Regions from separate parts of the Pseudomonas sp. Marseille-QA0892 genome, predicted to be linked through region 3. Evidence: riboswitches for the same ligand, from Rfam matches in the RefSeq annotation. Region 3 holds a riboswitch; each other region holds the start of a gene.
What was found. Region 3 has a riboswitch for cobalamin ahead of cobG (precorrin-3B synthase). Riboswitches for the same ligand answer to the same signal wherever they lie in the genome.
Positions count from the first base shown of each region.

Region 1: linked by a shared signal. The riboswitch ahead of ACY8D3_RS10705 (ABC transporter substrate-binding protein) and the one ahead of cobG (precorrin-3B synthase) in region 3 are both predicted to bind cobalamin.
Region 2: linked by a shared signal. The riboswitch ahead of cobO (cob(I)yrinic acid a,c-diamide adenosyltransferase) and the one ahead of cobG (precorrin-3B synthase) in region 3 are both predicted to bind cobalamin.

Region 1 is NZ_CM143104.1:2,314,095-2,323,932, reverse strand. Features, by position in the region: gene ACY8D3_RS10735 (DMT family transporter) at 1-755, shown strand, start outside; gene ACY8D3_RS10730 (DedA family protein) at 977-1,597, opposite strand; gene ACY8D3_RS10725 (GNAT family N-acetyltransferase) at 1,861-2,352, shown strand; gene ACY8D3_RS10720 (pseudoazurin) at 2,543-2,974, opposite strand; gene ACY8D3_RS10715 (ABC transporter ATP-binding protein) at 2,967-3,782, opposite strand; gene ACY8D3_RS10710 (FecCD family ABC transporter permease) at 3,779-4,810, opposite strand; gene ACY8D3_RS10705 (ABC transporter substrate-binding protein) at 4,807-5,814, opposite strand; cobalamin riboswitch at 5,996-6,188, opposite strand; gene ACY8D3_RS10700 (OprD family porin) at 6,262-7,605, opposite strand; gene ACY8D3_RS10695 (ABC transporter ATP-binding protein) at 7,636-9,072, opposite strand; gene ACY8D3_RS10690 (ABC transporter permease) at 9,069-9,838, opposite strand, start outside.
Region 2 is NZ_CM143104.1:721,372-731,209, forward strand. Features, by position in the region: gene ACY8D3_RS03165 (M48 family metallopeptidase) at 1-380, shown strand, start outside; gene ACY8D3_RS03170 (methyltransferase) at 507-1,508, opposite strand; gene ACY8D3_RS03175 (2-hydroxyacid dehydrogenase) at 1,540-2,505, opposite strand; cobalamin riboswitch at 2,712-2,912, shown strand; gene cobO (cob(I)yrinic acid a,c-diamide adenosyltransferase) at 3,051-3,659, shown strand; gene ACY8D3_RS03185 (DUF1636 family protein) at 3,656-4,036, shown strand; gene cobW (cobalamin biosynthesis protein CobW) at 4,069-5,133, shown strand; gene cobN (cobaltochelatase subunit CobN) at 5,143-8,970, shown strand; gene ACY8D3_RS03200 (ATP-binding protein) at 8,967-9,838, shown strand, end outside.
Region 3 is NZ_CM143104.1:2,068,101-2,077,938, forward strand. Features, by position in the region: gene cobJ (precorrin-3B C(17)-methyltransferase) at 1-879, opposite strand, end outside; gene ACY8D3_RS09600 (precorrin-2 C(20)-methyltransferase) at 920-1,663, opposite strand; gene ACY8D3_RS09605 (precorrin-8X methylmutase) at 1,663-2,289, opposite strand; gene cobG (precorrin-3B synthase) at 2,282-3,625, opposite strand; cobalamin riboswitch at 3,703-3,899, opposite strand; gene cbiE (precorrin-6y C5,15-methyltransferase (decarboxylating) subunit CbiE) at 4,050-5,252, shown strand; gene ACY8D3_RS09620 (cobalt-precorrin-6A reductase) at 5,249-5,977, shown strand; gene ACY8D3_RS09625 (oligosaccharide flippase family protein) at 6,247-7,485, shown strand; gene ACY8D3_RS09630 (amino acid permease) at 7,519-8,919, opposite strand; gene ACY8D3_RS09635 (DUF1883 domain-containing protein) at 9,015-9,317, opposite strand.

The DNA of each region.
Region 1 (9,838 bases), 250 kb from region 3:
GTTATTTTGGCCATCTCCTGGTGATGCTGATCATCTTCGCACCGCGTCGCGGGGTGTCGGTATTGAGATCGAAAAGCCCATGGCTGCAGACCATCCGTTCGCTCTTGTTCTGCCTGACGTCGTTTGCGGTTTTCTACGCGCTGCAATATGTGCCAATGGCAACCATTGCGGCGATCAGCTTCACCGCGCCGATGATCGTCCTCGCCCTCGCGCCGTTTCTGCTTGGGGAACAGGTTAGCACCTTCAAGGTCGCGGCGGTCACAGCCGGATTCGCGGGTGCGCTGCTGGTGATACAGCCTGGTGGGGAGACGTTTCATCCCGCAGCAATGATCGTGATGTTCAGCGCCGTAACCTCCGCGCTTACTCAAATACTGTCGCGAAAGCTGGCGGGCCTCGATACGCCCGAGACGTCGAATACCTATCTTGTCGTAGCAGGCTTCATCGTCACCAGCCTCAGCTTGCCGTTTTACTGGCAAATGCCCGAGAGCATTCTGCACCTGGCCCTGTTGCTGAGCCTAGGACTCGTGGGTGGGGCAGGGCATTACCTTGTGATGCGGGCGTTCGAACTCGCCCCTGCGCCGTTCCTTGCGCCGTTCAACTACCTCCAGATCGTTGGGGCTGGGGTGTTGGGATATTGGTTCTTTTTGGAAGCGCCGAGTTTCTGGGCATGGGTTGGAACAGCGATCATCATTGGCAGCGGTATGCTCGTTCTGCTCGAGAACCGCGAACACCCGCTATTGGGACGCCGAACATAGCGGCGGCAGTGGCCAATCGTACCGCTTTGCACGTACATGAATCGCCACGCGCTTCGGAGGCCGGATAGTCGCTGATGCCTGGGTTCTTGAGTCGACGCACTCTGCCGACTTTCGGGATGGCCTTCGCCAGCCGCGAAGCGGATTGTTATCGCTGCCTAGCGTAGCGCTTACTGGCTGAAAGGTATCGAAGTTCCAGAGGGATTGGGTTCGATACTTGTCGGCTACTTGCCGTCGCGCCCGCGTCGCTCCTCGACGGTCTGCCGAATGAGGCGGTAAAGATAGATCGCGACCACCAACCCAATGACGATTTTCGAAGCCGGGTCCATATAGGTTGCAACGCGATCATACTCGGCGTGCAGTAGGTAACCGGCGAGTGTCAGCACGCCCGTCCACAGGGCGGAGCCAAGCAGTGTGAAGAGGGTGAATGTCCAGAAGGGCATCCGCGCGATGCCGGCCGGGACCGAAATGAGCGTTCTTATGGCAGGAATGAGTCGCCCGAAGAACACGGCAGCCCTGCCGTGTGCGTGGAACCAGTGTGCGGCCTTGTCCACGTCGTCTTCGGAAAGCGTGAGCCAGCGGCCAAACCGCCTGGTGGCGGCGCGTACGCGCTCTTCGCCGAAAACCCTGCCCGCGTAGTACCACGGCACAGCTCCCAGGTATGAACCCATGGTCCCGGCGACCACAACCAAGAAAAAATTCAGGTCGCCCCGTGCGGCGAGGAAGCCCGCTAAAGGCATGATGGCTTCGGATGGAATGGGCGGGAATACATTTTCCAGCAGCATCAGGCCAAGGATGCCCCAATAGCCACCGCTTTCCAGCCAGCCAATGATGGATTCAAACAAGGCGATAGCCCTCAGGTGATCGAAGACCGTCGTCCCTTCGGGTAGAAACGCGGCGGCCGCGGGACGACTGCCTTAAGAGTGTTTACCACCGACTTGATTCCATGCCTGCAACAATTGATAGCGGTTGCGATAACGGTCATGCGGGAGCGCCTGGTAGGGGGGGCTGAGCGCCAACATGTCGCCTCACGTCGCGACGCGAACGGAGCTGTTGCGTGGTGGACAGGCCTGTTAGGTTACGCAGCCCCGTCCAATGGAAGCGACAGATGAGGATTCGCAAGGGCCAGGCATCCGACTGCGAAACGATCACGCGTTTTGTACAGGATGCCCGGCTGCAGATGTTCGGCGATCGAATCGATCCGAGCGCCATTCCTGGTGATATGCGCCACTTCGACCAGACCTACTGCGAGGGCTCGGGCTGTTTCCTGATCGCGGAGGACAGCGCTGGCACACTGAACGGCTGTATCGCCTGGCGAGCCTATGATCATCGGTTTCCTTCGCTCGATTACAGTGGTCAGGCAGTCGTCGAAGTCGTGCGGCTGTTCGTGGCGCCAGCGATGAGACGTAGAGGGCTTGGCAGTGCGTTGTTTCGCGCACTTCGAGCAGAGGCGCAGGAGGCCTGCATAGACGTCCTTTATCTGCATACCCATCCCTTTCTGGCAGGAGCCGTTCAGTTCTGGGAGCGACAGGGCTTTCGGACGAGGACGGTTGATGAAGACCCTGTCTGGCGGACGATTCACATGGATGCGGAGCTTTGAATAAAGCAGGTTGTTGAGCCCCCGCGACACAGGTGCGGCCCGCTAATTGTGTCATGTAGCTGGAGGGGCGCCGCTTCAAAGGGCCTCTGAGGCCCGTGGTGTGCTGATCGACTGGCGAAGATGCGAGAGCACGTCCTGATTCGTCACTAGCATGCTGGACAGCGAAGCGCCCTAGCAGGTTCGGTGCGCGTCAGTGATCGAACTCGCGTTGAACGATGGCATCAAGCCGCTGCTTCGCGCGCGTCGGTAGGCCCTCTGGAATGGCGGGTGCCGCCATACCCTTTCCGCCGACGCGGATCATCATCACCATGCCCATTGCGCGGTGAGGCGTACACTCGATGCCGTAGACGCCCGGTACGTCGAACGTGGCCTCGATTTCCTCGTTGATCTTGCCTTTGAATGTTGCAGCGCCCTCAGGAACCATACCGGGAATCGAGGCCGCGTTATGGCTGCTATGGGTCGCGATGAACTTGACGGAGTCACCGGCTGCGATGTCGAGGAAGTCCGGTTCATAGACCATGCTGCCGCCGTCGCCCCGGTTCAGCATTTTCACCTCATGGGTCTGAGCAAGGGCCAGCGGCGTTGCCAGTACGGCAATCAAGATGGTGAGCGGTTTAAGCATGTCTCGCATTGTCCTCTTCCGATAGATGTTCCAGGCGTAGCATCCGCGTGCCGTCCAGCGGGTCGACCAACCAGCGCGCTTTCACGCCGAAGGTTTCACGCAGCCGCTCGGGGCTGAGCGCCTCATGCGCAGGACCAAGCGCGACCATGCGGCCTTCGCTCATGACCGCGACGCGATCGCACGTCAGCGCCTGGTTCAGGTCATGCAGCGCCATCACCGTGGTAACCGGCAGGGTGTGCACCAACTCCAACAGTGCCAATTGCTGTCGTATGTCTAAATGGTTTGTGGGCTCGTCCAACAGCAGGATTTGCGGTGTCTGGGTAAGCGCCCGCGCGATATGGACACGCTGACGCTCACCGCCGGAAAGGGTCCGCCATGGCCGCTTTGCCAAATGGGCCAGCGAGACACGCTGCAAGGCCTGCCTGACGATGGCGGCGTCCTCTGCGCCCCAGGGTTGCAGCGCACTGAGCCAGGGTGTCCGGCCCAGTTCGACGGCATCCTGGACGCTGATCGAATCGAGCGTGTCGGCTTGCTGCTCCACGACCGCGACGGCCTGGGCGATCTGCCGGCGGTTGTGGCTTTCCATGTCAGTACCCAGAAGGCTTACGCGGCCTTCATGGGGCGTTGCGATACCCGCGAGCAGCTTGAGCAACGTCGATTTACCGGAGCCGTTCGGCCCGACCACGCCGAGGCGTTCCCCCCGCAAGACTGTGAGGTTGATATCGCGGACCAGCCAGGTGTCCTTCACGCGATACCCGGCGTTCTGGCATTCGAGCACGATGTTGTGAGTCTCAGGTTGCGCACTCATCGCGTGTGCCCTCCACGTATGAGCAGTAGCGCAAAGACGGGCGCACCGATCAGCGCCGTGATCACGCCGATTGGCAGGACCTGTCCCTTGACCAGGATGCGCGAGAGTATGTCAGCGGCGATCAGGAATACCGCGCCCGCGACGATGCTCCACGGCACCAGTCGGGTGTGACGTGGGCCAACCAGCAAACGAACGGCGTGGGGAATCACGAGCCCGACAAAGCCGATCGACCCGACGGTCGAAACCATCACAGCCGTGACGAGCGCCGCACAGGCGATCAGGACGATTCGCGTCTGGCGAACCGAGATGCCGAGCGAGGCGGCAGAATCCGCGCCGAAGGTAAAGGCATCCAGCGCCCGGCGGTACCAGAAGCAGACCAGCGCGCCGATGATCACGGCGGGTATCGCGATCCAGACCGAAGGCCAGCGCACGCCGCTCAGGTTGCCCAGCAGCCAGAACATGATCCCGCGAGCCTGTTCAGCACTGGCGGATTTGGTGATGAGAAACGCCGTCAGCGCATTGAAGAGCTGAGAACCTGCGATGCCCGCCAGGATGATCTGGCTTGAGGCGCCGATGCCGCGTGACGCACGTGCCAGGATCGCTACCAGCCCAAACGCCAACACCGCGCCGCCGAACGCGCCGGCTGACAACGAGACCATGCCACCGCCCACGCCGATGACGGCTACCAGGACGGCGCCCGTGGATGCGCCTGCGGAAATGCCAAGCAGGTAAGGGTCAGCCAGCGCGTTACGAAGCAGCGCCTGCAGGATAAGCCCACACAGCGCCAGGCCGGCTCCGCAGGCGCCGGCGACGATGGCGCGCGGGAGCCGATAGCTCCAGACGATGCCCTCGTCGATCGGGTCCAGCGGGTACCCGGCTTGCCATAGCTTGTTGGCCAGGGTCTGCAGGACGGTCACCGGCCCGATGGACGTTTCGCCAATGGAGATTCCGGCAAGCAGGGCGAGCAGGAGCAGAACCACACTGGCGACTACGCGTACGGAGGTGGATGAAGGCAACGGTTGGCTCATTTGGCGAATGATTCGGCGGCCTCAGCCAATTGGTCCAATCCGTCGAAATAGCGAATGCTGGCCTGCATGGCGTCGGCATCCATGATCACGATGCGATCGTTTTTCACGGCATCCATGTTGCGTGTAACCGGGTCGGATTTCAGGAAGGCGAGCTTCTTCTCGACGTCATCAGCAGGGAAGCGGCGGCGGTCCATACGCGCAATGACGAGAATGTCCGGGTTGGCCTTCGCGATGGTCTCCCAGCCGACGGTGGGCCACTCTTCGTTCGAGTGGATGATGTTCTCGAGGCCAAGCGTGGTGAGCATGGAGTCGGCGACACCCTGGCGTCCTGCGACATACGGGTCCATGTCGATATCGGCGCTGGAGAACCAGAACATCGCCCTGAGCGGTGCGCCTTCATGCGAGGCAACGCGCTTCTTCGCATCGTCCACGCGCTTGCGGTAGCTGTCGATCAGCTCGTTGCCCCTGTCCTGGACGTCGAAGATCCGGGCCAGTTGGTCGACACTCTTGTAAAGGCTTTCGATGCTGAATGTCTGCAGACGGGTGCCGTCGGCGCCGACCAGATTGTCCTTGCCTTCGCAATCCGACGGCAGGATGTAGGTGGGTATGTGCAATTCGTGGAACTGCTCGCGCGTCCCGACGACACCCTGCGGGCCGACCATCCATTCGAACTGAACGGCTACCAGACCCGGCCGTTTGCCGATGACCGACTCAAAGCTCGGGTCGTTGTTGGCCAGGCGTTCGACCTTGGCATTCTGCTCCGCGAATCGTGGCAGTACCGGGTTGAACCACAGGGAGGTGCCCGCTAGCTGCTCGCCGACACCCAGCTCATAGAGCATTTCGGTTCCGGCTTGCCCGATCGTGACGACTTGGGAAGGCGCACGTTCGAAGGTCAGCGTGTGGCCACAGTTATCGATCGACAGCGGGTAGTGGGTCTGCGCAGCCATGGCGGCGCTGGACAGGGAACACGCTGCCATGAGCGCCAGTGAACGTCCCGAAATCATGAAGCGTACTCTCCGAACTGTAGGCATTGCAGGGCAGGGCACGAGTGCACGGTCCATGACGCGCATGACCGAGCGGCATGGTTGCCGGCGGATGCGTCGTCGATACAGATCGGAGCGCGCGGACGAGCGTCCGCACGGTACATCTGAATCCTGGAATGGGCCTCCCGGACACCCCGCCGGTGGTTATTCAAGCAAGCCGGCAGGTCTCCTGACTGACACGTCGTCGGCGTTATCCTGCCTTCCCGGGACTTGCCCAGTGGCTTAGATGGAAACGCCTCGGTGCCTACAGTTGCGGGGGCAGTTCCGTTTACCAGGCTATCGCCTGACGGATTCCCTATTATTTCCTCGCGGAAACCGGCATGGGGATGCTAATTCAATGAGCGGCCAATGGCGACCCGAGATCCCCTGCTCGGGTCAGCCATTTATATGCCGCGGCTGGTCATTCGCTCAGAAACCGCCAGACAGCGGATACTCCACGGCCAGACGGATCTGGTCTGCATCGAGCTCGGCCTGAGCCGTATTGCCCCGGTGGACGTTGTATCGGACCGAGAAGGTCGTGCCTTTTGCTGCACCGTTCTGCACGACATAGCGCGCTTCCAAGTCGCGTTCCCAATGCTTGCCGCCTTTGCCGTAACCCAGGTAAGCGTAGCCGCCGTTCGGGTCGGCGCGGGTGCCATCGATTTGACTGCCGCGGGTATAGGCAGCGCTCAATATCAGCCCTGGGACATCCCATTGCGCCATGTTGAGGTCGTAGCGGGCCTGCCAGGATTTTTCGTTTGGGGCATTGAAGTCGGACAGTTGCACCGCGTTATTGATGAAGATGGCACCACGCGTCACATAGTCGAATGGCGTGTTGCCGTCCACATGCTGGTAGCCGAGCCCGAAACTGTGTGCGCCTTGGGTATAGGTCGGCATCACGCTCCACGTGGTGTTGTCGATGCGACCCGAGAGTGATTTGCCGGTATCCGTCGTGCGGTAAAGGTTGAAGTTGACCGAAACTGACCGGTAATCGTCGATGGGCTGTACGAACGTCCCGCCCAGGTAGTGTTGTTTCCAGGTGTCTTCATAACGCGAGGTGTAGAGGCTGCCCGTCAGGCGCTCGCTCGGGGTGAAAACCACGCCCGCGAGATCGAAGGCATTGCCCTGCCTGCCGTTGGAGTAATTGACCACGAAACCCTGGTCATGGCTGCTGGCATTGCGATCCGTACTTTCTGTGAAATGGCCGCCGACGAGTTTCACCCGGTCGAACTCATTGCTGGTGACGAAGATGCCCGTCGCGGTTTCCGGAAGCAGCCGGCTATCCGAAGAGCTGAATACCGGCGTCTTTACCCGTTGTTCACCCCATGACACGACAGTCGACGAAGCGCGCAGCTTGATCGCGGCGCCCGCGCGGCTGAATTCATCCTTGGGGTGCCCGTCGTTATCGACGCCGAGTAGACGCGCCCTGCCAGCGCGGCCGCCGCCACTGTCGAGCTTCACGCCAAGGTAGGCGTGGGCATCCACGCCGACGCCAATCGTGCCCTGAGTGAAGCCCGATTGCAGGGTGCCCATCAGGCCATACGCCCATTCCTCGGCGTACCCGTTACGTTCCGCGCGTGGCTTGTAGGCATTTCGTGCGCCGCCGTTGCGGCCACCGTTGCGGTAGTCCCGATGGTCGTAGACGGTGCGGTTAAGTACGTTCCAGGTACTGTCCTCGACAAAGCCATTGGCGTTGGACTGGGCCGAATCGGCCAGGGCTACTGGGCTCACCAGTAAGGCGAGGCTAAGGGAGCGAAAGGGAAGGGTGGACATGTCGTTCTCTATTTATAGTCGTACGGGGCGTCAAATCGCGATCGGTTCGCCAGGGATGTCGTGTTGAAGCTCGGTGCCGAGGCGGATACGTCGATCGGCAACGGCATCGATCAACGCTTCGTCGTGGCTGACGAGCAGGATGGCGGTGTCGTTTTCCCGGGCAACCTCGACCAGCAGCTCGATCATTTCCTGCTGCGTGATGGGGTCCAGCCGTGAGCTGGGCTCGTCGGCGAAGATGAACAGGGGATTGAGCATCAGCACACGCAGCAGGGAAAAGCGCTGCAGTTCGCCTCCGGAAACGTTGCCGGGCAGGCGACCCAGCAACGCAGGCTCGAGGCGCAGCCGCTTCAGCAGTGGCTCGATACGACTCGAATCGAGGCGGTGCAAGCGAACGAGGTCGGCCAGATTGCGCGCCAGCGTGATGGTGGGCGGGAACGCCGCGACCGGGTCCTGATACAGCTTCTGAAAGGCGACACGGGGTGCATCAGCGGGTTTGGTCACGGTGCCCTGATACAGCGGAACGAGGCCAAGAATGGCATCACCCAGCGTCGACTTGCCACAGCCGGAGGGGCCGGTCACGCCGACGATCTCGCCTCGGTGAACATCGAATGAAAGCCGCTCGAAAAGCGTTCGATCCCCTCGCTGTACGGCAAGGTCCTGGACCTGAATGATGCGTTCGCCTTTCTGTGCGGGCAGCTTTCGGGCTGCCCAGCGTGCAGGGTCGGCATCCAGCAGCCGCCGGCTATAAGCGTCCTTCGGCGCGTTCAACACCTGCTCCGCAGTGCCGGTCTCGATGATCCTGCCCTTGTACATGATCATCACATCACCCCCGAGCCGGCGGGCGACCTCTATATCGTGGGTGATGATCAGCAGGGCGCCGCCCTCGGCGACGCCCGCCTGCAGCAGGCCGACGACTTCACCGATACGCGCGCTATCGAGGCCCTTCGTGGGCTCGTCGGCAATCATCACCTTTGCGCCGCCAGCGTGGGTAGCGGCAAAGGCAAGACGCTGGGCCATGCCTCCGGAGAGCTGGAAGGGAAACTTCTTTTGGGCCCCTTCAAGCCCGAGCCGCGTCATATCACGCGTGGCCAGACGGGCGGACTCGTCCGCAGGCTTGCCGACCACGTACTGATAGGTTTCGGTTACCTGATTCAGTGCGCGCATCGTGGGGTCAAGGCTGAGCCAGGGTTCCTGTGGCAGCACGGCGATCTCCCGGCCCCACAGTGCCTGGCGGCCGTTCTCCCTGCCGTCTTCGGTGAACCCATCGCCAAACTCGATGCAACCCTGGGCGTGCAGCCCGGGTGGCAGGTTGCCGACGATGGCCTGCGCGAACAGGCTTTTACCTGAGCCGGTCTCGCCAATCACGGTCAGAACCCTGCCGGGCCATAGCTCGATCGAGAGCGGCTCGACGAGTTGCGTATCTGCCGTACGGACTTCGACGGCGTGCGTCTTGAGAAGTGGCTTCACGGTTTGCGACCTCCCGCGATGAGCATCAGTGAGAGGACGATAAGAAAGATCACCGTGATGGGTAGCGCGATGATCGAGGGCGCCTCGGCAAAATAGGGGAGCAGTTCGGTGATCATCAGGCCCAGCTCGGCCGTTGGCGGGCGTACACCCACGCTGACGAACCCCAGGGCCGCGATGGCCATGATCGCCGAGGCGGCGCCGAATGCCGCGATGGTCATCAGCACGGGCGCCAGCTCCGGCCACAAATGCCGGCGGATGATGTACAGCGGCCCAAATCCCAGAAGTCGCGAAGCCGAGACGGCAGGCGACGCAAGAACGTTGCGCGACAGCGCTCGGGTCATGCGGAAATATTCGATCCAGAGCACCAGGGCCACGGCACCGTAGAGCGCCACGAAGGAGCCCGGGAAGATGGCGACGATCAGCAGCACCAGGAGCAGGCCTGGCAGCGCAAGGAACATTTCGGACAGCAGGCCCAGGCACTTGTCCGTCCAGCCGCCTTTCCAGGCCGCAAGGATGCCGAGCAGGACGCCAGGCAATGCCGCCGTCGCCACGCTCACTAGCGCAAGGCCCAGTGAAAGCCGGACAGCGGCTGCCAGACGCGCAAGCATGTCGCGGCCCAGGTGATCCGTGCCCAAGGGGTGCGTACCAGAGGGGCCCGACAGGATGGCCGCGTAGTCTTGCCTCGCGATATCGACGTTCCACAGCAGGGGAACGCAGACGCCGAACGCGATCAGGAGCGCCAAAATCGCAAGGCCGATGAAACGGG
Region 2 (9,838 bases), 1.3 Mb from region 3:
TCGCGCATGCCCTCCGTGAGCACGGCCGCGAGGCCATGTCCAAGGCCTATGGGGTACAAATGGCGACGCAACTGGGGGCGGCGTTTGGCTTGGGCGACGGCAGCCTCCAGCTGGCCAATACCGGCGTCGAATACCTGATGACCCTGCCCAACAGCCGCGCGAACGAGAACGAGGCTGACCTGATCGGTCTGGAGCTGTCGGCCCGTGCGGGTTACAACCCGAACGCTGCGTTGACGCTGTGGGACAAGATGTCGAAAGCCAACGAGGGCTCGGCGCCCCCTGAGTTCATGAGTACGCACCCTTCGTCTGGGGCGCGTATCCAGTCCCTGCAGGCAGCGATACCGAAAGTCATGCCGCTGTACGAGCAGGCTCGCAAGTAAGGCTGACCCGCACGCCGCGGCAAGCGGGCCCTTCAAAAGGCCATGGATCCAGCCATGGCCTTTTTGCATTCAGGTTCGGCTGCTCGGCGAGCAACGAAGATCCGTGGGCGACGGATGAAGACGGACTTAGCCGCTTACCGCCTTGTAGATGCGAAATCCGTCCCGCTCCGCCAGCGTACTGCAGGGCCCAAGGTGCTGTTCGATCAGCGGGGGATAGGCCAGGAAGCTATTGGCCACGATGCGAAGCTCGCCATGTGCATTCAAGTGAGCGCGTGCCTGGCGTAGCAAGTCTTCACTTGCACGGTAACTGGTGTGCACTCCCTGATGAAAAGGCGGGTTGCTCACGATTGCGGCAAGGTCGCGCGGTGCCGCCGCGATGCCGTCCCCCGCAATCACCTCGGCTTCCAGGCCATTGGCCGCCAGCGTCAGCCGGCTGGCCTGCAGGGCGAAGGCGTCTACGTCGAGCAGGCTGACCTGGCTATCCTCATAGCGTCGCTTAAGCCAGCTACCGACGATACCGGCACCGCACCCGAAGTCGAGAAAATGGCCCTGTGGCAGGGCATCCAGATGTTCGAGCAACAGCTGGGTGCCGCGATCCAGCCGGCCGTGCGCGAATACGCCAGGCAGGCTGATAACGGTCAGGGCACCATCCTGCGTCGGCACCTCGAACCGTTGCGCCAGCGCATCCAGCGCTGGCGGCTGGGGCGGGGTATCGACCCGGACCTGCCAGAGCTGACAGTGCCGGGCATTATCGACCTTCGACGGCGTTCCGAATGCCGCGAGCTGTTTCGACACGCGTTCGATGCCGCCCCGCTTTTCGCCAACCACGTATAGGCGCTTGCCTTCGAGCCGGCTGGCGAGGGCCGCCATCAGGTATTCACCGAGTTCGCGTGATTTGGGCAAAAACAGCACCGCACCGTCGCTGTCCCCAAGAGGCAGTTCGGTCCCGAAAACGCAGCGGCCATCGAAGCGTTCTGTTAGATACCGGTGATCACCAGCGTGCCAGGACCAGCCCTGTGCCAGCGGGAGTCGAGCGAGCAGGTCGTCGGCGGGAAGGCCGGCAAGCAGAAGGGGGCCGTTGGCGAACAGTTCGACCTGTCGCAGCAGCACTTCGCTTCGAGCGTCCATCGATACTCCTGAAAGATAAAAGCGGCGAAGCTTAACCGACCGTTCGTAGCGGGGCACCTGCCTTGAAGGCATTCGTGTTTTCCGCAAGTTGAGCCACGATACGCTGGCGTGCCTCGCGACTTCCCCAGGCGCTATGTGGCGTGATGATCAGGTTTGGTATGTCGGGCGCCAGGAGCGGATTTCCGTTGCGCGGCGGTTCTTCGGTAAGCACATCGACGCCCGCGCCACCGAGGTGCCCATTGCGAAGTGCGTCGACGAGCGCATCTTCGTTCACAAGCCCGCCGCGGCCGGCATTGATGAGGAAGGCGCCTGGCTTCATCGCGGCGAGCTGCTGCGCTCCGATGAGATTCCGGGTCTGTTCGGTCAGCGGGCAGTGGAGCGACAGGGCATCTACTTGAGGCAGCAGCTCTTCCAGCGCAATACGGCCCTCAGTCGCCGGGCGTCCGGGCAACTGTCCGATCAGGATGCGCATGCCGAAGGCTTCTGCCAGGCGAGCCACGGCGCTGCCGAGTTCGCCATGCCCCAAGATTCCCAGGGTCTTGCCAGACAGTTCGAGGATGGGAAAGTCCAGGAAGCAGAACTGCTCGGCCTTCTGCCAGCGGCCGCCGCGCACGGCATCGTGGTAGTCCGTCAGGCGCGTCGCCAGAGCAAGCAGTAGCATCAGCGTGTGCTGAGCAACGGACGGTGTGCCGTAGCCCTGGCAGTTGCAGACGGTAATGCCCAACGACATGGCCTTTTGGACGTCCACGTTGTTGGTGCCCGTGGCGGCGACCAGGACCAGTTTCAATGAGGGTGCCGAAGCCAGCGCGTCAGCATCGAGCCTTACCTTGTTGGTGATGACGATTTCCGCATCTCGAATACGCTCGGCAACCTGCTCGGGCGTGGTTTTTTCGTGAAGCGTGAGCGAATCGCACACCTCTCTCAGTGGAGACATATCGAGATCACCCAGATCAAGGGAAGGGTGGTCGAGAAAGACGGCGCGGTACTGTTCGCTCATGAGGCGGGTCCTGTGTTGTTATCGGGTCTTGGGCGTATCGCGAGCGGAGGTAGCAGACGCCCCTACGCTGCGGTGATTTCCCATCCTATACGAGAAGGGCCGCCAACTGAGCCCTCCGAGCCGCGCGGCGGGTGCAATTGCCCGCCCAACCTGAGTCCGGTAACCTGCCGGCTCGACCAGGTGCCTCCATGGCTCGACGCTCGTTTTCCATGCTTCATGGGCCGGGCTGCCAGACGAGGTGAAACGGGAAGTCCGGTACGGCCAAGGCCTATCCCGGCGCAGCCCCCGCTGCTGTAATGCCCCGCGCCCTGCCAGGTGCCGCAGGCTCGCTGACGCCACTGGAAACGGGAAGGCGCGAGCAATGCGAGTGGGTGAGCCAGAAGACCGGCCTGATCGATCAGTATGGTGTACCTCGGGGTGTGGGTACCGGGCTTGATCTGGCTGATTTCAGCCAAGACGTCCTGTCGTGTTGGCGCGTTGCGCCGACACTCCCCGAGCGTGCCCGAACGTTTTGCCCTCAAGGGGCCTTGCAACCGGAGCCGCAGATGATCGACGAAGAAAAGAAGCAGAACCACGCCGAGCGTATGAAGCGCAAGAAGGCGGTCGTCGACGCGGGCATGGAAAAGGCCCAGATCGAGCGTGGCATCTTCGTGCTCATCACCGGTAACGGCAAAGGCAAGAGCACTTCGGCCTTCGGGACGCTCTATCGGGCGCTCGGGCACGGCCACAAGGCAGGCGTCGTTCAGTTCATCAAGGGCGTACAACGCTCAGGTGAGGTGGTCTACCTGCACCAGCAGGCACCGCATGTACATTTCCATCAGATGGCAACCGGCTTTACCTGGGATACCCAGGACTGGGACAAGGACAAGGCCGCAGCGGATGAAGCCTGGACCCACGCAGCGCGGATGCTGAGCGACGAGACGCTCGATCTCGTCGTGCTCGATGAGCTGACCTACATGCTCAAGTACAACTACCTCGACCTCGCCATGGTCCTGGAGGCGCTGCGCAATCGGCCTTACCGGCAGACGGTGATCGTCACGGGCCGCGCCGCCAAGCCCGAGCTGGTCGAGCTGGCCGATACCGTCAGTGAGATACGCGACGTCAAGCACGCCTATCGAGCGGGTGTAAAAGGGCAGGCCGGAGTCGACTTTTGAACGCTGAACACGACACCGTCGCGCACCGCGCGACCCTGATTGTCTGTGAAACGTGCGGTCAGGATGGCGCTGATGAGCCCCGCAAGGGCGAGCGGTTCGCAAGCACGCTCGAAGCGCTCGGCGCTGACGCGAACCTCACGATCCAGCGTACCCGTTGCCTGATGGCGTGCCAGCGGCACTGTACTGCTGCATTGCGCGCGCCCGGGAAGATTACCTACGTGCTGGGAGGATTCTCCCCAGATCAGGCAGCCGCCGAAGCGCTGCTCGACTACGCCGGTAAATACGCCGGTTCCGAGACGGGGCAGGTCCCGTTTCGCACATGGCCTGCCGGCATCAAAGGCAAATTCATCGCGCGCATCCCCGCGCTAGATGCCTGATTTCTCCAGTCTCTTATTCTCAGGATCCATCAATGAACAGCACGAGCAAGATACCGGTCACCATTGTCACCGGCTTCCTTGGGAGCGGCAAAACCACGTTGTTGCGCCACATCCTCGATAACGCCAACGGGCGTCGTATCGCCGTTATCGTCAATGAATTCGGCGAGCTCGGAATCGATGGTGACATCCTGCGCGGCTGCGGTATTGGGTGTGATGAGGAGGGCACCGAGCAGGCTGGTCAGCTCTATGAACTGTCCAATGGCTGCATGTGCTGCACCGTGCAGGAAGAGTTCTACCCGGTTATGCAGGAGCTCATCCAGCGGCGTGCCGACATCGATCACATCCTGATCGAGACCAGCGGCCTCGCACTGCCGAAGCCGCTCGTGCAGGCATTCCACTGGCCCGAAATCAAGAACGCCTGCACGGTTGACGCGGTGGTGACGCTCGTGGATACACCCGCGGCGGCTGCCGGCCAGTTCGCGGCTAACCCGCAAGCCGTGGATGCGCAGCGTCGGGCCGACCCGAACCTGGATCACGAGTCGCCTCTGCATGAGCTGTTCGAAGACCAGCTAGTCGCTGCCGACCTGGTGGTGCTAAGCAAGACCGACCTCGTCGAGCCCGCGGCGGTAGAGCAAGTGACGGCCCTTGTGCGGGCAGAGGTACCGCCTCAGGTCAAGATCATTGCCAGCGATGCGGGGCGTTTGGACCTGGACCTGATCCTCGGTTTGTCGCGTGCCTCGGAAGACACCATCCACTTGCGTAAGGGCCATCACGACCACGGCGACGATGAGCCACACGATCATGATCATGACCTGTTCGATTCGGTCGTCGTCAATCTGGGGACCGTCGACCGCGACCGCTTGATGGGCATCCTCGAAACGCTCGTGCGCGAACACACCATCTATCGAATCAAAGGCTTCGTCGCGTTGCCGGGCAAACCGATGCGGCTCGTTGTTCACGGTGTCGGGCAGCGCTTCGACAGCTACTTCGACCGCCGCTGGAATGCAGACGAAACGCCAAATACCTACCTCGTCCTGATCGGCCGGGACCTCGACGGCGCCACCTTGCAAGAGGCGCTTGCCGCCGCAACCGCCTGAGGACTCGCCATGCACATGCTGTCAGCCATGCCGGGCGGGTACGTCGACGAGAGCGGCGCGACCATCACGCGCCTCGACCAGACGCCGGGTGACATCGTTATCCTGAGCGCGGCTGACACGACGCTGGCCCTGCTGGCATCGGCGCACCCTCGAGCGACCGATTCTGAAGCCGCGTATCCCGAGGTTCGACTCGCCAATCTCGTTTACCTGCGTCAGAACGCTTCGGTCGATCTTTATATCGATGAAGTGCTCCAGCATGCCAAGGTGATCGTGATCGACCATCTTGGCGGCGAAAGCTACTGGCCATACGGTACCGAACAGGTGGTTGCGCTTTGCCGGCGCAAGGGTATCGTCCTGGCCATGTTCTCTGGCGATATGGCCGAAGATCCGAACCTCACCTCGCTGAGCACGGCTGACGCCGAGGTCTGCCATACGTTGTGGCGCTATCTCCGAGAGGGCGGTGCGAGTAACGCGGCATCGCTCTACGCCTACCTGGGCGCCCTGTATTTCGACATGCCGTGCGTGGCCGCGCCGCCTGCGGCCCTGCCGCCGATCTCGATTCATCATCCATTGCATCAGCCAGCCTCGGTATCGGACTGGCACGATCGCTGGCATCCCGGCGCGCCCTGTGTGGCTGTGTTGTTCTATCGCTCCCATCTGCAGGCTGGCAATACGCGCGTTTTTGACGAGCTGTGCGAGCAGCTTCTGTCACAAGGCTTGAACCCTCTCCCGATCGCGCTGCTTTCGCTCAAGGACAAGGTGTGCCTGACGACGCTCAGGCACCTGTGTGCAGAGCACTGCGTCGCGGTCATTCTCAACAGTACCGCTTTCGCGCATTCGGCGATCGACGATCCAGGCGACCATGCCCTGGTGGGCGATATCCCGGTACTTCAGGTGATGCTGTCCAGCGGTAACCAGGAAGGCTGGATGGCCGACCCACATGGCTTGCAACCGCGCGACATGGCCATGCAGGTCGCGCTACCGGAAGTTGACGGGCGCATCATCAGCCGGGCGTTCAGCTTCAAGGGGCTGGGCCGCCGTAGCGGGCTGACGCAGTGCGATGTGGTCGAGTATCACGGCCACACGGAGCGGATGGCGTTCGTCGCCGAGCTGACCCGCCGCTGGGCCCGGTTACGGGAGCTGCCCAATGCCGAGAAGCGCCTTGCCCTGATCCTGGCCAACTATCCGACCCGTGAAGGCAGGCTCGGGAATGGTGTGGGCCTTGATACGCCGGCTTCGGTCATCAACATCCTTCGTCGCCTGCAGACTGAAGGCTATCGAGTGGATGATGTCCCGGAAGACGGCGAGCAGCTCATGGCCGCACTCCGCCAGGGAATCACCAATGACCCGGATCAATGGGCCATTCGCCCCGCCCGACAGAGCCTGTCGATGGGAGACTATCGCGCGTTCTTTGCGACGTTGCCGGCTGAGAGTCAGCAGGCCGTAATCGATCGCTGGGGGATGCCGGAGCAGGATCCCATGCTGCGGCAGGGCCGCTTCATGCTCGCGGGGCTGCGGATGGGCTCAGTGTTCGTTGGCATCCAGCCCGCGCGCGGCTACAACCTCGATGAAATGGCCAATTATCATGATCCGGATCTGGTGCCGCCGCATCATTACCTGGCCTTTTACGCCTGGTTGCGCACGGTCTGGGCGTGCGATGCCATCGTTCATGTGGGAAAGCACGGCAACCTCGAGTGGCTGCCAGGCAAGAGTGTCGCCCTGAGCCAGACCTGCTGGCCGGACCTGATCTTCGGCCCCATGCCGCACCTATACCCCTTCATCGTCAACGATCCGGGGGAGGGAACCCAGGCCAAACGCCGCACGCAGGCGGTTATCATCGATCACCTCATGCCGCCGCTGACGCGCGCCGAAAGTTACGGGCCGACTCGCGATCTCGAGCGATTGATCGACGAATTCTACGATGCGCTGACACTCGACCCGCGCCGAGCAGGGCTACTGCGCAAGCAAATCCTGGCGCTGATCGTGACGAACAACCTTCACGAAGACCTCGGCATGCCGCCGCCGGCGACCGAAGAGGATGAACAGCACCTGCTCAATCGCACGGATACGTATCTTTGCGAATTGAAGGAAAGCCAGATTCGGGATGGCCTGCATGTGTTTGGCGAGTCGCCAGCCGGGCGGCTCGAACGCGATACGCTACTGGCGTTGGCCCGTTACGGCGTGGGAGATGGGAAGAGCGGAAATGCAGGACTGGTACGTGCGCTCGCGCAGGACCTGCTGCCAGCGGACGCTTTCGATCCATCCGAAGGGGAATGGGGTGAGCCGTGGCTCGGCGCACGGCCAGCGGTGCTTACACGTGTGAGTAGCGCGCCGTGGCGCAGTCGCGGCGATACCCGGGAGCGGCTGGAATTGCTCGCGCTTGAGCTGCTTGCGCATCGATTGGATGAGGTCAGGACAGACGATGGCCCGTTCGCGTCGTCCGACGTGGACGCGCTTATCTGCGAGCTGCCGACGGTAGCTGCGGTACTTCGGCGGGTGGATGCTTCGCTTCGGCCTCGGCTGAGTGCCTGTGGCCCGCAAGAGCTTCTGCAGCTTTGTCGTGGGTTGGAAGGGCGGTTCGTTCCGCCTGGGCCCAGTGGCGCCCCGACGCGGGGCCGCCCTGATGTGTTGCCGACGGGACGGAATTTTTTCTCGGTCGATACTCGGACCATTCCTACACCCACCGCCTGGACGCTTGGCGAAAAGTCAGCCGCCTTGCTCGTCGAGCGTTACATGCAGGACAACGGCGACTACCCCTCCAGCCTCGGGCTTTCGGTATGGGGTACTGCGACGATGCGGACCGGCGGTGATGACATTGCGCAAGCGTTCGCGCTGCTGGGTGTGCGTCCCAAGTGGGCGGAAGGCAGTCATCGCGTCACTGATTTCGAGGTCATTCCCGTCCCGAACCTTGGGCGTCCGCGTGTCGACGTAACCCTGCGAGTATCCGGCTTCTTCCGCGATGCGTTCTCCGGTGTCATGCAAATGTTCGATGCGGCGGTGCAAGCGATCGCCGGCCTGGACGAGCCCGAGGAAGCGAACCCCATACGCGTTCGAATAGAGCGCGACCGCGCGGTGCTCCAGGCCGAGGGCATCGATGAAGACCAGGCCCTGCGACGAGCGAGCTTCCGCATCTTCGGCGCCAAACCCGGTGCCTATGGTGCGGGCCTGCAAGGGGTGATGGACAGTCAGAATTGGGCAGACGGGGCTGATCTCGCACGGGCTTACCTGAACTGGGGAGGCTATGCCTACGGGCAAAAGGTCTACGGCGAGGCGCGCCACGACACCTTCGCCCAGCGATTGTCGACCGTGCAGGCAGTTGTCCAGAATCAGGATAACCGCGAGCACGACCTGCTGGATTCCGATGACTACTACCAGTTCCAAGGCGGCATGAGTGCGGCGGTGGAGCATGCGTCTGGCGTTCGTCCTGCGCTGTTCTTCGGAGACCACAGCAACCCTGAGTCGCCGCGCATTCGTGGCCTGGATGAAGAGTTGAGTCGAGTCGTGCGTGCCCGCGTGACCAATCCGAAATGGATCGAAGGCATGCAGCGCCACGGCTATAAAGGTGCGTTCGAGATGGCAGCCAGCGTGGACTTTCTGTTCGCCTTCGACGCCACGACAGGCGTCGTGCGAGACGACCAGTACGCGAGCGTAACGGATGCCCTCATCGAGAACACCGATAACCGTGCCTTCCTCGAGCGGCACAATCCCGAGGCGCTGCGCGACATGAGCGAGCGCCTGCTCGAAGCAATCGGGCGGGGACTGTGGGCGGAGCCCGGTGACTACCGTGAGCGACTCGAATCCCATTTACTGAACGCTGAACGGCACCTGGAAGACTGATGGATACCCTGCGAACGCATTACCCGTTCTCGGCACTGCACGGGCAACCCGAGCTACGCCTGGCGCTGCTGCTGGTTGCGATCGACCCCCAGATCGGCGGCGTGTTGATTGAAGGGCCGCGCGGGACGGCCAAGTCCACCAGTGCGCGTGCGCTGGCGGATCTTCTGCCCACCGGGGCCTTCGTGAATTTGCCGCTGGGCGCAAGCGAAGAGCAACTGGCCGGTTCGCTCGATATCCAGTCCGCATTGCAAACCGGCGATGTCGTCTTCCGCCCAGGGCTTTTGGCCAAGGCCGACGGCGGCGTACTGTACGTGGACGAAGTGAATCTGCTGCCGGATGTGCTGGTCGACCTGCTGCTCGATGTCTGTGCAAGCGGCGTGAACCGCATCGAGCGGGACGGCATCTCCCATCAGCATCCCGCACGTGTCGCCCTTGTCGGCACGATGAACCCTGAGGAAGGAGAGCTTCGGCCTCAGTTGCTGGACCGTTTCGGCTTGTTCGTTCGTCTGGTGGACCGAGTGGATCGTGCCACGCGCGAACGGATCGTCCGTAGTCGTTTGCGTTTCGACCGCGATCCGCAAGGTTTCCTGGCCGATTATGAGGCGGAGCAGCGTTCACTCTCGTCACGGCTCGTTGTCGCCCGTCAACGGGCCAGTACCTTCGCCTTCAGTGACGCACTCCATGCGGATGTCAGCGAGCGCTGCTATACCGCCGGTGTGGAAGGCGTCCGGGCGGACCTGGTCATGCTGCGGGCTGCGGCGGCGCATGCCGCGCTGCACGGGCGGGATGCGATCACGTTGCAGGATGTGGACGCTATCGCAGCCCTGGTACTGGCGCATCGACGGCAAGACGCGCCGGAGGCGCAACG
Region 3 (9,838 bases):
TGTCGCTGCTTGGGGGGAATCCACCATATGCAGGCTCAGTGCGCCGTCCTGTGCTATTGCTTTGGGTAGCGAGTCGGACGGATCGATAAATCGGACGGGTACACCGAACGCATCACCCAGCGCCTCTGCCCTCGCATGTGTGGCGGGCGCTGACCGTACGAGTACAGCCGCGAGAGCCGCCGGCGCCAGCGAGCAACGCTCCAATGCGTCGCGTATTTGCTCAGCGGAGATGCTCGCGTCCGGTTCGATACTCGCCAGCACCACCCGTGGGTGAATGGTTAAGGTGCCCTCGTTTGCGTTCAGGTAAGGCGAGACGACAACGCGACGGTCAGCAGAGTCCGCCAGCGGCAGCTGCGCGTCGCATAACCATGGCGCATCGCCTTCGATCGCGACAGTCGCACCGGCCAATAGGTCACTGACGAGGCGTTTGCCCTTGCTGACATCCACCGTGTAACCCTCAGGCGGATTCAACAGACACGTTCCGAATCGCAGCTCGCCGCTGGTGGTAATCGCGGGCGAAACCGCGAGCGCGTCGGCCAATGCACGGGCAAGCTCGTTTACGCCAGACAACCCGCCGAGCAGCGGCACGACGGCGGAGCCGTCTTCCGCGACAGCCAATACCGGCGGCTCAGCATTCTTCTCGAGCAGCAGAGGCGCGAGCGTGCGGATCACGATCCCCGCTGCGCACAAGGCGATGATCGGCGAGCCCGCGCGATACCGAGCACGTATCGCATCGCCAAACTGCGAGTAGTAGGCATCGGCGTCGGTCACCCGGCCGGCGAGGCCGTGAAGGGTGCTTTCTGGCAGGCACGCTTGAAGCTGCCGTGCAATTGGCAACGCGCTATTACCCAATACGAATATCGAGGCGGGAGTCGTCATGGAAATCAGCTCGGTTGGGATGCGCAGACCGGAATCGGCATCAGGCCGACCATTTCACTCCGGGTACGACGATCATCGAAAAATAGGGTGAGGACATTGGGTCCACATCGTCGAGCGGTACGATTCGCTGCGCGGCCATCGTGGCACGCTCCACGTAATGCGCCCGATCCGCGAGCCCCAGGTTCCGCAACACGCGCCGCACCTTATCGAAGTTGCGCCCCAGCTTCATGACCACGGCCGCATCCGCCTGCTGCAGACGCTCGGCAAGCTCATCTTCGGAAAGAACGCCGGACAGCACCGACAGGCTCTGATTGCGGTAGACCAGCGGAGTGCCAAGCACGGCGACCGAGCCCAGCATGGAACAGACACCTGGCACCACTTCCGCCTCATAGCGCGGCGCTAGACGGTCATGCAGATACATGTAGGAGCCGTAGAAGAACGGATCACCCTCGCAAATAACGGCTACGTCCTGGCCAGCATCCAGGTACTCGGCGATCTGTACCGCACAGGTGTCGTAGAAGTCGCTGATGACGCCTTCGTAGGTCAGCGGCGGTTCCAGCTTTTCGGTTGTGACCGGATACACCAGTGGCAGGCGCATCTGGTCAGGCGTCAGGTGCGCCTCGATGATGCCGAACGCATTACCGCCCTGCCCTTTGCTCGCCTTGGCCCGAGCGACGAAATGACCGACAACCGGGGCCGAGCGAAGCAGGCGCAGTGCCTTGAGCGTAATCAGCTCAGGGTCGCCCGGGCCGACGCCCAGGCCAAGCAAACGTCCCTTGGCCATCATTCGCGCTCCGTGGCCAACGCATTAAGCGCAGCGGCGGACATGGCGCTGCCGCCACGACGGCCACGCACGGTTACGAAGGGAACGCCGCGGCTGTCGGTAGCGAGCAGATCCTTGGATTCTGCTGCGCCAATGAAGCCTACGGGCATGCCGATGATGAGCGCCGGCTTCGGCGCGCCAGCATCGAGCATCTCCAGCAGGTAGAACAGTGCGGTCGGCGCATTGCCGATCACCACGACACTGCCGTCGAGATGGGGCAGCCAGTAATCCAGCGCGACGGCGGAGCGTGTATTGCCCTTTTCCAGCGCCAGTGCTGGTACATCAGGTTCGTTGAGCGTGCAAACAACACGGTTATTTGCGGGCAACCGGGCGCGGGTGACGCCTTCGGCAACCATCCGGGCATCGCACAGGACTGCCGCTCCCGAAGCGAGCGCACGACGCCCCGCCTCGCCGGCACCGGGTGAAAACCGGAGATCCTGTACCACATCGACCATGCCGCATGCATGTATGACGCGAACGGCCAACTTCTCGAGATCAGGCGGAATGGCGCTCAGGTCCGCTTCAGCGCGGATTGTGGCGAATGACTGACGGTAGATTTCCTGGCCGTCGCGGATGTACTCAATCATCGAAAGTCTCGTGGTGATTCATGCACAACCAGTGCGCCGCGGCCCCAATGTCCAGCCCGCTGGCGCGTAGCTGACCGAGGCCGTCCACAGACGGGTCGTGCTGGAAAAGGTCGTATTGGCCGCCGGGCTGGGCGAGCAGCGTATAGGGCTGGCTGCACGCGGACGCGCAGGTCCGCGGGCAGCCGCTGAGGTGGACCGAGGGATGCATGGAATACTGCGAAAGCCGTCTTGCCAGTTGCAGCGCATCCGCCTTGGTATCGGCATGGGCCTTGGCGCACCCAACGCTACCGCTGCAAGCGACGAGGTGTGCGAGCGGCGCATCGGCTGCGGTCACCAACCCAAGCGCTTCCAGTGCCTGCTGGACCTTCGGGGCGTCCTGCTCGTCGATATCGGGCAGCAGCACGCCCTGCCACGGCGTCAGATGCAGCCAGCCACTGCCGTAGATTCCGGCGACATCTGCTAGCGCATCCAGCTGGTCGGCATCAAGCCGTCCAAGGGGCGCCTGAGCCGTGACCATCCGCAGCGTCCCGTCGCGTTGCGGGTAAATTCCCGGTGCCTTCTGAACGGACGAGGACTGAACGTCGTTAGCGCCACACGGCGTCACCGATGCGTCGGCACGGACGGCGGCCAGGAACGCTGGAGCGGTCGGTGACGCCATGAGGTGACGCATACGCGGCTGGTCCTCCGTCGCCGTCGCGACGAAACAGCGAAGGATGTGCGCCACCGTGTCCACCGCAGCAGAAGATGCGACTTCACCTATGGCGCCCTCCCCAACCGCACCAGCAAGCCCTATCTGTAAACGCTGCCCGCCAGGCAATGCACTCAGCCAAATGTCGTGCTCATGGGCTCGGACGGCCATGCCTTCGCCGCCGTCTACCTGAATGGCAAACTTCGCGGGAAGACCTCGGAAAGCCGGATATTCCTGCAGAAGCAGCAACAGTGCTTCGGCCAGGGCCGTGACATCCAGCGACGCGTAAGGATCGCGACCCGCCGAAGGACTTACGAGTACGTTTCGTACATCATCGGCATCGGGATGGCGGGGCCCTAGGCCTGCATCTATCAACGTCGCCGCCAGTGCATCGCCTGCGTCAGCCCAAACACCGCGTATTTGAAGATTGCTGCGATTGGTGATCTCCAGCACACCGCTAGCATATCGGCGCGCGGCTCCGCTGACGGCATGCGCCTGGTCAGCGGTAATGCGCCCCAGAGCCAGCTTCACTCGGCAGATCCCGCCGTCCTTCGCAGACACGATGCGCGACAGTCCAGGGCAAGCCGAAGGGCGCCGGAGCACGGGTCGATGGGTCGAGCTGGAAGGGTTCACAGTTAGCATCCGCATGAATGACGCGGCAGCCGGACCGAGACGCCCGCTAGGGGACGTCACTGGCATCGGTACACCCCGCCCGATGTTGGCGCTCACGTACAGCGTCACCGGCAGGTCTCCTGGCTGGCAGGTCTACATCGCTTCCGGCCTTCCCGATATTCAGTGGCCTTGCTGGAGCGACTCGCTGCTTACAGTTGCGGGGGCAGCCACGGCTGAGGCATGGCCTTTCCGTGTTCCCTCTTCGGCCCTTCGTAGCGGCTCGACGCAGGCCGAAATCGCCAATCATGGGGCTGCCGTCATCGAAGCGGCCCCTATGCTGGCGTTTGCAACCTCGCGCGCTCGGCCATGTACTACGGCGGGCACCGGTGAAGGCGGTATTATGACGGCTTTGCCCACGGTCGCAACTCGCGGGGCGCCGGGCGGATTGTTTGGAGCGTGCATGGCCAGGTGGTTGACAGTAATCGGAATCGGAGAGAACGGCTATGAGGGGCTCGGCAAGCAGGCGCGACGCGCGCTTTTGACGGCCGCTCATATTATCGGCGCACCTCGCCAGCTGGAGCTTTTGCCACATTGCCTTAAAGCGTCACGCCAGCCGTGGCCCAGCCCTTTCACACTGGAGCCTGTATGGGCACGACGTGGCGAGCCAACGTGCGTGCTGGCAAGCGGCGATCCCATGCTGTTCGGCGTCGGCGCAAGCCTGGGCCGGCAGGTCGAACCGCATGAGTGGACTGTCCTTCCAGCGCCTTCGTCCTTCTCTCTGGCAGCAGCCCGTCTGGGTTGGCCGCTGCAGGATGTCGAGCTCCTTAGCGTGGTAGCCCGCCCTGCCAGCGGCGTGAACCGATATCTGCACGAAGGACGGCGGCTACTGGTGCTGTCCCAAGACGGTCAGAGTCCGGCGCAGTTGGCCGACTTGCTACGCCAGGCCGGCTTTGGCGCAAGCCGACTCTGGGTGCTTGAGCACCTTGGGGGGCCACTCGAACGCATGACCGACGGCATCGCACGGGATTGGCCCAACCATGTGCACGCCGCGCTGAATGTCGTGGCAATCGAATGCCGGTGTGAAACAGCTTTGAAGGGCTATCCGCTGACCGCTGGCCTTCCTGATGAGTCATTCGAGAACGACGGCCAGCTGACCAAGCGGGACATTCGGGCGCTCACGCTCTCGCGCCTAGCCCCGCGCCCTCAAGAACTGTTGTGGGATGTCGGTGCAGGGTGCGGTTCGATCGGCATCGAATGGATGCGAAGCCACCCGTCGTGCCGAGCCGTGGCAATCGAAGCGAATGCCACCCGCCAGGCCATGATCCTGTCGAATCGCGATACGCTCGGCGTGCCGTCCCTTTCGCTTATCGCTGGCCGCGCGCCCGAAGCGCTCGAAGGGCTCGAACCACCCGACGCGATCTTCGTCGGCGGCGGGGTTACCGTACCTGGCATGCTCGACGCCTGCTGGACAGCACTGAAGCCAGGCGGCCGCCTGGTCGCAAATGCGGTCACGCTACAGAGCGAAGCCGAACTTGTGCGCTGGCGGGAAACGCACGGTGGCGAGTTAATCCGGATGCAGCTCGCGCATGCCAAGCCACTCGGTGGTTTCGATACCTGGCGTAGCGCCCTACCCATTACGCTGCTCTGCGTTGCCAAGCCATGACGGGCCGTACCCTTTTGCTCGGTGGCGTTGCAGATGCGCTTTGGCTGGCGCGCCATCTCGGGCCGGACGACGTCTACAGCCTGGCCGGCCTTGGGCGTATACCGGAAGGCCTGCCTTGCCAGGTTCGCATAGGTGGGTTTGGCGGCGCGGACGGGCTCGCTGCGTACCTGCGCGGAGCAGAGATAGATCTTGTGATAGACGCGACACACCCCTATGCAGCCCGGATCAGCGCCAACGCAGTCCTCGCCTCTAATGTAGTCGGCATACCCTGCTGGTCACTTCGCCGGCCTGCCTGGGAGCGAGTGGATGGCGACAACTGGATCGACGTCAATGATTGGGACGGCATCATCGGTGCGCTCGAGCCTTTTGAAAGGCCGCTTTTCACAATCGGCCGCGAACCATTGGCACACCTGAACACCATCCCACCCCATCAGCACTGGACGGTCAGGTTGCTGGATCCGCAGCCGGAGGCGCACCGGGTGAGCTTCATTGCGACAAGGGGGCCCTTCCATGTCGAGGACGAAAGGGCCCTGTTCGAGAGCGCACAGTTTGATGTGGTCGTCAGCAAGAACAGCGGTGGCGAAGCGACCGCGGCGAAGCTGGCTGTCGCTCGCGAGATGAGTCTGCCCGTAATCATGGTACGGCGACCATCTATAATTTCGCCCACGCGCGCGTTCTATACGCGGGAAGCACTGCTTGAAAACCTTCCTCAACGTGTTCTTTAAGCGCAAATGCTGTCAGTGAACCCGGTTCCCTTAACCGACTTTAATTTTCAGATTAGTGATGCAGTTCACACATGGAAAATTTGAGATTTGAAGTTTGCTGGCACCAGCACATCATCCACACCACGAACCGTCCGGTTCGCTTACCGACCCTTCCTGGGTCGGTAGAAGTACCCGATTTTCAAACTGCTTGCCCTCTCGTCGCCCGGCGTCCGTAGCCCGTGCGTGAAGCTGTGCACGCCTTTCTGCCCTGCGATTTTCCGGATGCAGCTATGAAGAAGCTCAACGAATTATCCAAAATCGTTTTCGTCGTCGTACCCATGGCACTGCAACCCGTGCTGGCGTTCGTGCTGCTTGTGCTCGTTGCCCACATGGCACCTCAGGAAGCCTATGGCGCGTTGGCCCTCAGCATGGTGATGATGACGTTCCTGGTGGGCTTCGCAGACCTGGGTCTACGCGACTTTCTGCTTAGCCGCCCCGCGATCGAAGCCGGACTCTCCAAGGGTGAAAACCTCGTCTATCCATCCGTGACGGGCTTCATCACGCTGGCGTCGATCATTCTTTACTACCTGCATGTGCATGCGCCAGGCATGGCACCACACCTCTTTGTAGCGTTGCTGCCAGAAGCCCTGGCGCTTGCCGTACTGCAGCGGGCACTGTTCTTTCACTACCAGACCCAGGATCGTCTGGTGGGCTTTTCTACCGTCGATGCGTTGTTCAAATCCGCGCCCTTTCTGATCAAGATCCTGCTGTTCTGGCGCACCGGGGACCTGGTGGGCTCCGTTCTGGCCGGCTCGGTCCTGACCCTGCTGCTTTACGCAGGTTGGTTCTACAATAACTGCGTCCGCCCTGGGACCTTCTTCTCTAAGAGCGCAAGCTACAAAAGCGCGCTGACGGCCATGGCCGCACGCTGGGGCGCCTGGCTGCCTTTCACCCTATCTTTCCTGTCGTTCTTCCTGTACTTCGGGTTCGATCGGATCCTGGTGGAGGCAATCCTGGGTGCCGAGCCTCTGGCTATCTATGCCGCGGCCTGTTCTTTCATCACCATCGGGCAGATCGTCGTGCAGGGCTTCTGGTCGCTCTATATGCCGAAGATATCTCGCGGCAACATTGAAGCAACGCAAGGAAAGTTCGTGATGTTCGGCTTCGGCCTCTCGCTCGCGATGGTGATCGGCTACCAGGTCTTCGCCGGATTCTTCTTCCACCTCCTGTACCCGGAGAGCTATGCCCAGGCGGCCGACCTGCTGAGCATCATGTCGCTCTACTTCATTTTCCGACTGGTCAACGTCGTGTTCGAGATGTACTGGGTCGCGAAGAATCGCTATAGCCTGTTCGTGAAGGTGCGGATCGCCTGCGGCCTGCTCAGCATTGCACTGAACTACCTGTTCCTGGGTCATTACGGCCTGATGGCACCTGCGATCGTGCTGGTTGCCTGTGAAATGCTCATTACGCTGTTCCTGTTAGCGCATGAGTTCAAAGGCTCGCGTACTACGCTCATTGCATCGCCCTGAGGGCGATGCAATGGTCAACCCGACTGTACCGACTCAGTCGGTCAGGTTCTCGAGCTTGGCGTGACGTCGCGAATAACCGAAGTACACGGCCAGACCGATCACCAGCCAGATTCCGAACGCAACCCAGGTTTCGATCGCCAGATTGAGCATCAGGATGATGCAGATAATCATGGAAACCGGGCCCAGGATCATGGGCATTGGCACTTTGAATGCCCGCGGCAATCCCGGTTGGGTACGACGCAGGACCGGAATGGCAAGCGAGATGATGGTAAAGGCGAGCAAGGTGCCCATGTTGATCAGCTCTGCCAACGCGCTCAACGGCACCGTTGCAGCCAGCAGCGCAGACAACGTACCGAGTGTCCAGGTCGAGCCCACCGGCACCTGACGTTCGTTGATCTTTGACATCCACGCTGGCATTAGACCGTCACGCGACATGGCGAACACAACACGTGTCAGGCCATAACCCATGACCAGAATGACCGTCATCATGCCGGTCACGGCAGCCAAGCTAACCAAACCGGCCAACCAGTCGATACCCGCCCGCTGGAATACCAGCGCGATAGGGTCTTCGATACCCTTGAAATCGGCGAAAGGAACGATGCCCGTGGCAACGGTCGCAACGAGTGCGTAGAGGACGGCACAAATCAGCAACGATCCAATAAGGCCAATGGGCAAGTCGCGCTGCGGCTGGCGAACTTCTTCTGCCGCTGAAGACACGGCGTCGAAACCAAGGAAGGCGAAGAAAACCAATGCAGCTGCGCTGACGATCCCGGAAATACCGAACGGCGCATAAGGTTGCAGATTGTCGGGTTTGACGTAGAACAGCCCAACTGCGATCACCAAGAATACAACTGCAATCTTCACGGCTACCAAAACATTGTTGACGCGCTTGGATTCGCGAATGCCCATCGACAGGATTGCCGTGATGAACATCATGATCGCGAACGCCGGCAGATTGAATAGCGTCACGTCGCCATTTGCATTGGTGCCGGGTGCTGCTGTGAGCGCTACCGGAAGATGCAGACCGAAACCACCGATCAACGATTGAAAGTAGCCTGACCAGCCCACTGAAACGGCTGCGGTGGCGAGGCCGTATTCCGCGATAAGGCTCCAGCCCACAATCCAAGCAACCAGTTCACCGAGCGTCGCGTAGCTATAGGTGTAACCGGACCCGGCTACAGGAATCATCGATGCGAACTCGGCGTAGCACAACGCCGCGAGCGCGCACGCTGTCGCGGCGAGTATGAACGAGACTGCCAACGCAGGCCCCGCTTGCAGCGCAGCGACCCCGGTCAGCACGAAAATGCCCGTCCCTACCATCGCGCCCAACCCCAACATGACCAGGTCAGTCGCGCCCAAAACCTTGCGCAGTTCGGAATGCTGCGCACCCGCACCACTCATCAACTCCACTTTCTTCTTGCGGAAGAGACTCATCAATCAACCTCGAAAAACGACAACTGGACGTTCTGCCGGGTCCATGGCAGCACGCGCTACGCGAACCGATACGCGTCGCGCTTCCAACGGGTGGTTTACTTCAGGTGCGACTCGGACCGGCGCACAATACGAATGGAATGCTTGAAGGTAGGCTTGCGCGTCACGCTGACAGCGCGCCGGCTGACAGTATCGATGGTGATGTTCCAGAAACCGGTACTGGGCACCTTTATCCGCGCTGGAAAGCGGTCGAACGCACCGCCATGGTAGGTATGCCTGCCACCATTTTTGAACGAGCGGAAATTCGCATCGTTCATAAGTCGGATGTTGCAGGTCTGCGAGCATTCGATGACGACAAGGTCATCCTCGTTGAGATGCTCACGCTGGTGAATGAATTTCATGATGACTCCCGAAAAATCGCAGGGCGAACGATAGTGGCACGAGCCAGGTTAGTCGACCCATTCCTGCCTATTGGCGTGGTAAAAGACCGTGAATTGAGGCCGAGCTGCTTCGTAGCGGAGGCCGTACACCTAACAGTGCTCTTCGGTGGCCGTAGACCAGATAGGGATGATCAGCCTCGACGGGTGTCGGACTGCACCAATCTTGGACGGCCATGCAGGAGCGAGTCATTGCGTACGCATGGGATGTATCGCGTTGCTCGAAGGTCGCGAACGTAGATAGCGTATGCTTTTCTAAGGGTAGCGGGAGCGCTATCGGTTCCGAGTCAGTGGCCGTACACAAAGAGCCACTGAGCTTCCGCTCAAACCAGCCGTTTCTGCGAGCCGCAACGGCATGAGCAGACAATGGGTGGAGTCAGGCAGGGGTTGGTCACCTCAGCCAAACGCTACGGCGCCACCTTCGGATAGGCTCCCCCCGAGTAACGAGAGGCTGTGCATTGCATAACGAACAGCGTAGCAAGGCT